One region of the Absiella sp. AM29-15 genome, then DNA from elsewhere that is predicted to be linked to it. Evidence: a T-box and tRNA genes for the amino acid it is inferred to sense, from the RefSeq annotation. Region 1 holds a T-box; the other holds one or more tRNA genes.
What was found. The T-box of region 1 lies ahead of tyrS (tyrosine--tRNA ligase). A T-box ahead of a tRNA ligase gene usually reads a tRNA of that ligase, here a tRNA-Tyr.
Positions count from the first base shown of each region.

Region 1 (4,222 bases):
TTTCTTCGCATAATTTTTCGAATTCTTTTAAAACTGCGGCATGATTACAGAATGAGCCGCAAATTCCAAATAAAATATGCTGATTTTTCATTTTATCAATTTCCCCCTGACATAATCGGCAATGATTTTCCCAGCACTTTCTGCACAGAATCTTCCTGGCAGATTTCCTTCTTTTTGATATGGAATACCTAGTTCCTTTGCACATTGCTTATCCACAACATCTGGTGTAGCGATATCAATGATCAAAGGTGCATTTTTCCATGAACGCATCAAGTCTGCATCCATAAGTTTCTCAATGGATGTGTTGATAATGACATCTCCACATTGTTTCCAATGCTTTGTGGTCATAAATGTATCATCTTCTATACAATCCCTGCGAATCACACGCACCTTTACATCCAGACTTTTTAACATACGATAAATCGCTTTCCCGCAATGTCCATAACCGATGATATCAATCTGGATATCATATAAACTTTTCGCAAGCGATGTAATCAAAAGATGCAGGATACCTTCTGCCGTCAATATGGCGTTTTCATCAATCACAGTCGTATCCTTCATATAATAGTATTTTTTCATAGGCAGTGCTGAGATATAAGAAGTTTCCATTCCTGAAAATATAATCATATCTTTTTGAATCTGCCAAAACATGGAAGGTACATGAACCAAAGAATCATACAACTTCATATATCCTTCATCATCAATTCCTTTTACTGGTAAAATAATCGCATCCAGACGGGGCAATGTTAAAAAGTCACTATCCTCATCAATTGCGATGATTTCCATTTCCATATGCAGACTTTTACATACGTAACGCATTCTATCGTCACTGCAAACAACAGCAGTTATCATAACTATCTCTCCTCGTTATATCATATGTAAAAAATAGAAAATGGTCCCTAATTAAAAAGCAGGAATCTTTCGATTCCTACTGTTCAATTACAAAATAATTACGTTTTCCTTTTTTGATCAAGGTATGATTTTCACTGATCGCATTTGCACTGCTTACCACAAATGCAACATCCTGAATCTTTTCACCATTGATCTGGATAGATCCCTGATTGATCCATTCTCTTGCTTCACGTTTACTGCTGGCAATACCTGCCGCAACAAGTGCGTCTGGCAAAGGCATGTTGTCATCTATGGATTTTGCTTCCATACCATGTAACGCATCTTTGATTTCATTTGCTTCTAAATCTTTGATATTGCCTCTGAATAATGCATTCGTGATTTTTAATGCTTTCTGATATTCATCTTCTCCATGTAAGTATGTGACAACTTCTCTAGCAAGTGCTTTTTGTGCTTCACGTTTATGTGGTTCTTTATTTAAACTGTCTTCTAATGCATCAATTTCCTCTTTGCCTAAGAATGTCAGTTTCTTTAAGTAATCGATTACTTTGGCATCTTCAGAATTTACCAGAAACTGATACATTTCATAAGAACTTGTTTTTGATTTATCCAGCCATACAGTACCTGTTTCACTCTTTCCAAATTTTGTACCATCTGCTTTTGTGATCAAAGGCATTGTCATACCATAGCATTCTACATCTGCACCATGTTTTTTACGAATCAATTCCAAACCGCTGGTAATGTTTCCCCACTGATCCTGTCCACCTAACTGTAAAGTACATCCTTTTGCTTCATACAAGTGTAAGAAATCCATTGCTTGAAGAATCATATAAGAGAATTCAGTATAGCTGATACCACTTTCCAGTCTTCTCTTTACTGTTTCTTTATTGATCATGTAATTGATATTGAAGTATTTTCCAATATCACGCAAAAAGTCAATTACACTTAAATCTTTTGTCCAATCTAGGTTATTTACCATTTCAAAGCCAAACAGTTCTTTGATCTGTGCACTTAGACAATCATAGTTGTGTTGTAATACTTCTTTCGTTAACATATTACGTTCCCCAGTTGCCTTTGGATCACCAATAAATCCTGTAGCGCCACCTACCAGCATCAATGGGTGATGTCCATGAGCTGCCAAACGTTTAGCGCATAATAAAGATGAGTAATGTCCAATGTGTAAAGAATCCCCTGTAGGGTCTGTACCTATATAGAATGTCATTCCTCCGGCGTTTAATTTTTCTTCCAAATCAGGACTTGTCACATCATTGATCAGTCCTCTCCATTTCAATTCATCAAATAATTTCATTTCCATGTTCATAATTTCCTTTCTTCCATAAAAAAACGTCCTTGATCCAAGGACGCAATAACTACGTGGTACCACCTTAGTTCGCTTTTACAAGCGCACTTTCATCTCTTAACGTGAGAATACGGCTTTACTTTGCATAAAGCAGCTCCAAGGTGTATTTCACAGTTTCCTGTATGCATTCTCACCAGCCATGCACTCTCTATAACATTTCACTGTGCTCTTTTCTTTTCATAGCCTTTGTATTTAAGTATATGTATTTTATTTCGTTTGTCAATCTTATTTTGTAGATTTACGAGGTGTAAAGATATAGCTTAATTCAATTTCTTTATCCATAACTTCGTTTTCTTCTGTCAGCATCTTTGTCAATAAACGCATGGCGACAGCACCTAAGTCATAATCAGGAATCTTGAATCCTGAAATCTGAGGACGTGCCATTGCATTATATTTACTATCTAAGATACAAACTAATTCCATATCATCAGGAATACTCAAACCAGCTTCTTTTGCTGTATTTAATACAGCCATTGCCTGTGAATCACGATATGTGATGATAACATCATGGTGAATATTTCCACTCATATATTCTTTCAGGAATAAATAAGAAGAGCGGTATTCTTTTGGAATTGCAATATATTTTTCAAACTTCATGCCAGAATCAGCAAACGCTCTTTCCAAACCATCTTTTAACTGTTTGATCATTGCTGGATTCTTACGGTCTTCTACAAGTGCAAGATCTGTCTTTCCTGCTTTGATGCATTTCATTGCATAATCATATACCAGTTTTGCATAATCAACATAAACAGAACCTACTGTATCATCAGACATCTTATTACCAATAACAACGATTGGAATCTGATAGTTTGTCAGCTGTTTCAATTCATCTTTATTCAGTTTATCATTGAAGATCACAACGCCATCCACACGTGATTTGATGATATTTTCAATGATATCATTCATTTCACTAATACCTTCTGTTGTTGTGTGCAGCATAATGTTATATTTATAAATTTTTGCTACATCAATTAAACCATTGATGATTTGTCCAGTATAAAAATAGCTGGCTTCTGGAACGATCAATGCAATGGTTGTAGTCTTCTGTAATGCCAGACCCTGTGCAATTGCATTTGGCTTATAACCTAATTTTTCAATTGCCTCCTGTACCTTTACTCGTGTATCCTCACGTACCACTTCACTTCCGTTAATAACACGAGATACCGTTGCCAATGATACATCTGCTTCTTTTGCGACATCATAAATTGTAATTCTTTTCATAACAGTTATCCCTTCTGACCTTATTCGTCACTATCATCGGTGTCCAGCACCTTTTTTAAGCCATTAAATGCATGTGTTGCCGCTTTTAATGTGCCTTTTTTCAACTTGTTGACATTTCGTTTTACACGTTCGTCATTTTTTACACTTGTAATTGTATCACTGATAGAGTCCATTGCTTTCGATACATGCTCATTCTCCATGATCGTATGAAGCCCATCACTAACACCATCCATTACTTTCTCACCAGCAGATACGACTTTTTCTTTGGCATTTTGTACATCCTCACGTTTCACAAACGCTTCTGTTTTTGTCTTGCCTTTTTCAAGCACATCCGCAGTGTCTTCTTTTAATTTTTTCAACCTTGCACTAATCTCTTCACTATCAACATTCTCAGAAAGCCAATCACGAAAGTCCTGATATAAACGACTCACTTCCTTTTTGGTATCATCCAGAAAGCTTTGATCACCATCTACATCATCTTCCATTTGAATAATGGTATATTTTGCTTCTTTTTCCATAGAATCTACTTCTTTTTCGCAGTCGTTTTCCATCATTCTTCTCCTTCCATATCGCTTCTGACAGCGGTTGTTGTATCTTCTTTTTTACTTTTTTGCAAAGCCCACTCTTTAATGGCGCCAAGATTTTCGATAATCGCCACCAATGCACTGCGCACAGCTGTTTTGCTGGCTTCATGTACAGTATCGATGGTATCGCTTAGCTCATTTAACGTGTTTAATGGTTTTTCGAGGGTTTCCAGTTCCTTATTTGCCGTATCCAGCGTTTTCGTCATAC
Region 1 is NZ_QVFL01000016.1:92,907-97,128, reverse strand. It holds gene DW761_RS15620 (dipicolinate synthase subunit B) at 1-91, opposite strand, end outside; gene DW761_RS15615 (hypothetical protein) at 88-852, opposite strand; gene tyrS (tyrosine--tRNA ligase) at 929-2,158, opposite strand; T-box leader at 2,204-2,399, opposite strand; gene DW761_RS15605 (LacI family DNA-binding transcriptional regulator) at 2,435-3,430, opposite strand; gene DW761_RS15600 (hypothetical protein) at 3,451-3,981, opposite strand; gene DW761_RS15595 (histidine kinase) at 3,981-4,222, opposite strand, start outside.

Region 2 (4,222 bases), on a different contig from region 1:
TCTGCTAAAACCAAATCATATAATTCTAAAGTATCCGTATAAGCACCAGCACTGCCAATACGTATAATGTTTTCAACATCATAAAATTTATATAACTCATAAGAATAGATACCAATACTAGGCATTCCCATACCAGAGCCCATTACAGATACCTTATGTCCTTTATATGTTCCTGTATAGCCAAACATATTTCTGACCGTATTAAACTTGACTGGATTTTCTAAATAAGTTTCTGCGATATATTTCGCACGCAAAGGATCTCCAGGCATTAAAACTGTTTTGGCAATATCTCCAGGTTGTGCTGCATTATGTGGTGTTGACATAAAAATTCCTCCTTATAAACTACTCATTCATTATATCATTAGAAATATAAATTTGCATTATAATCCAGCACCAAATACTGTAAATTTAGCGTCAAATACTTGTAAATACTCAAAATAAAAGCATGCTGAAACCAAAATTTCAACACGCTCTTTTAAGGTTCGAACTCTATGGCAGGTTTCGTGCATTTCGCATGTGGAGTGCCTTCTCCCGTCCCATAACTGTATACAAGGATATTATGGGCTAATCACATTTCTGTGATTATAGTGTTTGTAGAATATTAAGTGCTCCTACAACATCACGATGGGCATGATAACCACAGGAGCAATGATAATCACGATCATCTGCATGGTTGATTTTACCACATTTCGGACATTTTTGTGAAGTCATATATGGATTTATATAACGTACTTCTATTCCTTCCAGCTCAGCTTTATATTCAATAAATTCCTGTAAACGTCGATATGACCATAAATATATATTTTCACATTTACGAACATTAAATCTTCGATTGATCCTTGTTAATTTTTCCATTTTTATAACACCAATATTTTCTTTAACAGCAAAATCTACAATTTGTCTTGATATTTGATGATCGTAATTTGTTAATACATGGCTTAATTTATGCTTAAAAGCGATTAATTTCTTATATTGTTTCATTTTTTGCAGCTTTTTGATGTGACCACGTAATTGTCTTTGACGATAACGTATTTCACGACCATTACCAAAAAAGCGAACTTTGCCCTCACTCGTTGCAACAACAGCAGGTACCTTGATTCCGATATCAATTCCCATCTGTTTTTTCGAATATATTCGTCTTTCTTGTAATTGCAAATAAATGACAGCGTACCATTTCTGATGGCTATGTACAATTTGGAGATTCATTGGTTTTCCCATCTTCAATCGTTTTAATTGTTGCTCATTTTGATAAAAAGGAACATATAACTTACGTTTCCTATCCGACAGCCCTAACTCTAAAATCAAATTTTCTTTAATCCAATATGAAGAATTACTCCAATAACTAGAATAGCAAAATCGAAATGGTGCTTCTTCTTTCTCATTAAACCAATTTTTTGCTTCTGCCAAAACCAGATGCTTAGAGTTGTAAGATATCCGATTGCTAATATCCTTATATCGATATTCGTATGTCTTATGCTCTTTCAAAAAGATGTCGTGAATTCTTCCTACTTCTGATTTAAAATTTTTCTCATAATCTAAAAGGTCTTTTTCTATCTCATTGTTAACAATTAATGAGAGTTTTATCATTAGATACATATTATCACACTCCCTACATTATATATATACGTAAAAAAGGTGTGAAAATCCTAAAAAATTTTTAAAATAGCAAAAAAAACCTATGACTAGTTAAAAAAGTGCAATTATCGTAATGGTCAGCGGAAAACATTGTCCCCACCATGTCATATTAATAAAAATGCACCTTAAATGTTCGTAGGCCAAGCGATCGCATTCCAGGTTCGTCCCCAGCCAATCAATCTATATAACCAAATCCCCCACAGGAACCGTCCAATAGCAGACTTCAGCCAAAAAAACACCAATCTTGCGATTGGTGTACATTTCATAGATGGAGCGGATGATGAGAATCGAACTCACGTAGTCAGCTTGGAAGGCTGAAGTTCTACCATTGAACTACATCCGCAATAAATGGTGACCCGTGGGCGATTCGAACGCCCGACCCTCTGATTAAAAGTCAGATGCTCTACCAACTGAGCTAACGGGTCATTTATTGTTTATTGATTGGCTGGGGTAACTGGACTCGAACCAGTGGAATGCCAGAGTCAAAGTCTGGTGCCTTACCGCTTGGCTATACCCCAAGAAGTATGGTGGGGAGGGACGGATTCGAACCGCCGAACCATAAGGAACTGAGTTACAGTCAGCCGCGTTTAGCCTCTTCGCTACCTCCCCAGCATTTTTTATTAAGATGGTGCCGACTAGAGGAATTGAACCCCCAACCTACTGATTACAAGTCAGTTGCTCTACCAATTGAGCTAAGTCGGCAAATTCATGGTGGAGGTTAACGGACTTGAACCGCTGACCCTCTGCTTGTAAGGCAGACGCTCTCCCAACTGAGCTAAACCTCCAACTCTTTATTTCTTAGCACTTCCTTGCCTCAGTGCCCTAATATAATACCATCTACATTTATATCTGTCAACAACTTTTTTTCTTTTTTTTAAATTTTTTATTTATTTTTTTCTTAAGCCTTAAATCTCCCTTAATAAAAGGCCTTTAGACGATTTACAAAACTAACTGGCACCCATTCCAATAATCTTTGCATATTCATCTAACGCAATTTGATAGATTAAAACCTTGCCAAAAAACGGTAAATTTTTATCTTTATTATGATGGCGGCTTGCATTACGCAATTTATCAATCACTTGTTCAACTTGATTTTCTTCAACTCCAAGCAATAAAATAGTTTCACCATATCTAACAAATTCGCCTGTGCTTGCAACTTCTGTTGCAGTAAAGCCACCCTGAATCAGCGCAGATGTTATTTCATCAATAAATTCATCATTTGCTACAATCAACAATAATTTCATCCTTAAATACACCTCATGTATTATCATAACATAATTTCTTATAAAATACATATCATCCTAATATAAATTCATCTATTATCTGAATCTCTTATAACGATATAATTTTTTTAATTTGCTTTATCATAAAAAGAGATGAATCATCACATTCATCCCATTCCATTTAATTCTCTATATAACTGTTTTGCATAGCTGTCTGTCATTCCACACACAAAATCTGTAGCCAATAAAAGTCTGCGATATAATTTTTGATTATCACTTAATCCACTTTTGCATTCTTCATGGTAGTTATCCAAATAATTTTTAGACATTAGCTGGATATATTTCATTTGTATCTCACTAATATCTTCAGTACTATCATATGAAATTAAAGCATCCACAAAACGATCTAATAAAAAAGTAATCACTTCATTCCCCATCAATTCTATACGAAGAATGGAAGAATGATTATATATTCGCTCAAATGCGAATTTTTTCAGATTATTAATCAGTGCGCCCTGACTTCCTGTTGTGATTAATTCTTGTGTAAATTGTCCTGTCATGATTTCTTCATAATGTTCAATAAATGCCATAGTAATCTGAGATACACAAAATAATTGTTTTTTTGTCAGCCATCCAAATACCGCAGCTTTATATGGATCATCATCACTATCTTCTAATTCTTTCGCATCTTTTAGAAGTTTCATCAATAATTCTGCACCATATGAATCCTCAGCTGATTGTATAACCTGTAATAAATCATCATATGAATACATTCCTTTATTATATCCATCTTCTAAATCTGCAAATGTATAAGCTAAATCATCTGCTGCTTCTAATATAAAACATAATGGATTTCTGCTTATTCCTGTTCCTGTATTTTCTTTGATTTTTTTAAACAGATTTTCTTCACTTTGGAAGTATCCAATTTTCTTTTGTAGCAGCGTTCTGTTTGCATTATTTTCTGCCTGCGTTTTTTCAATAGAATTCACTGGATATTTAATGATTGTATCCATTACCGAAGATGTCAAGTGTAACCCATTTGGTCCTATCAGTCTGTGTAGCTTTGTGATTATTCGTAATGCTTGCGCATTGCCTTCAAAATTATATAAATCTAATATCTGTTGTTCATCCAAAACCTCTGTTAATGGCTTGCCATGAAATTGTTTGATATTCAGATTTTTTTTAAACCAGTTTCGTATTGCAGTTTCCCCAAAATGTCCAAATGGCGGATTTCCGATATCATGTAATAATCCTGCACAATTCAAAATCTCCATAGCTTTTTGTACGTCTGGTAATTCTTCTTCACTTTCAAGATTCATTTCTGAAATTTTCTGACAAACCTGCTTTCCCATCAATTTCGCCAA
Region 2 is NZ_QVFL01000003.1:222,730-226,951, reverse strand. It holds gene deoD (purine-nucleoside phosphorylase) at 1-323, opposite strand, end outside; gene DW761_RS04860 (RNA-guided endonuclease InsQ/TnpB family protein) at 583-1,596, opposite strand; tRNA gene DW761_RS04855 (tRNA-Gly) at 1,905-1,978, opposite strand; tRNA gene DW761_RS04850 (tRNA-Lys) at 1,985-2,060, opposite strand; tRNA gene DW761_RS04845 (tRNA-Gln) at 2,078-2,153, opposite strand; tRNA gene DW761_RS04840 (tRNA-Tyr) at 2,161-2,244, opposite strand; tRNA gene DW761_RS04835 (tRNA-Thr) at 2,262-2,337, opposite strand; tRNA gene DW761_RS04830 (tRNA-Val) at 2,345-2,420, opposite strand; gene DW761_RS04825 (cyclic-di-AMP receptor) at 2,583-2,879, opposite strand; gene DW761_RS04820 (deoxyguanosinetriphosphate triphosphohydrolase) at 3,026-4,222, opposite strand, start outside.
Region 2: it encodes a tRNA-Tyr, which carries the amino acid that the T-box ahead of tyrS (tyrosine--tRNA ligase) is inferred to sense. The anticodon was not compared.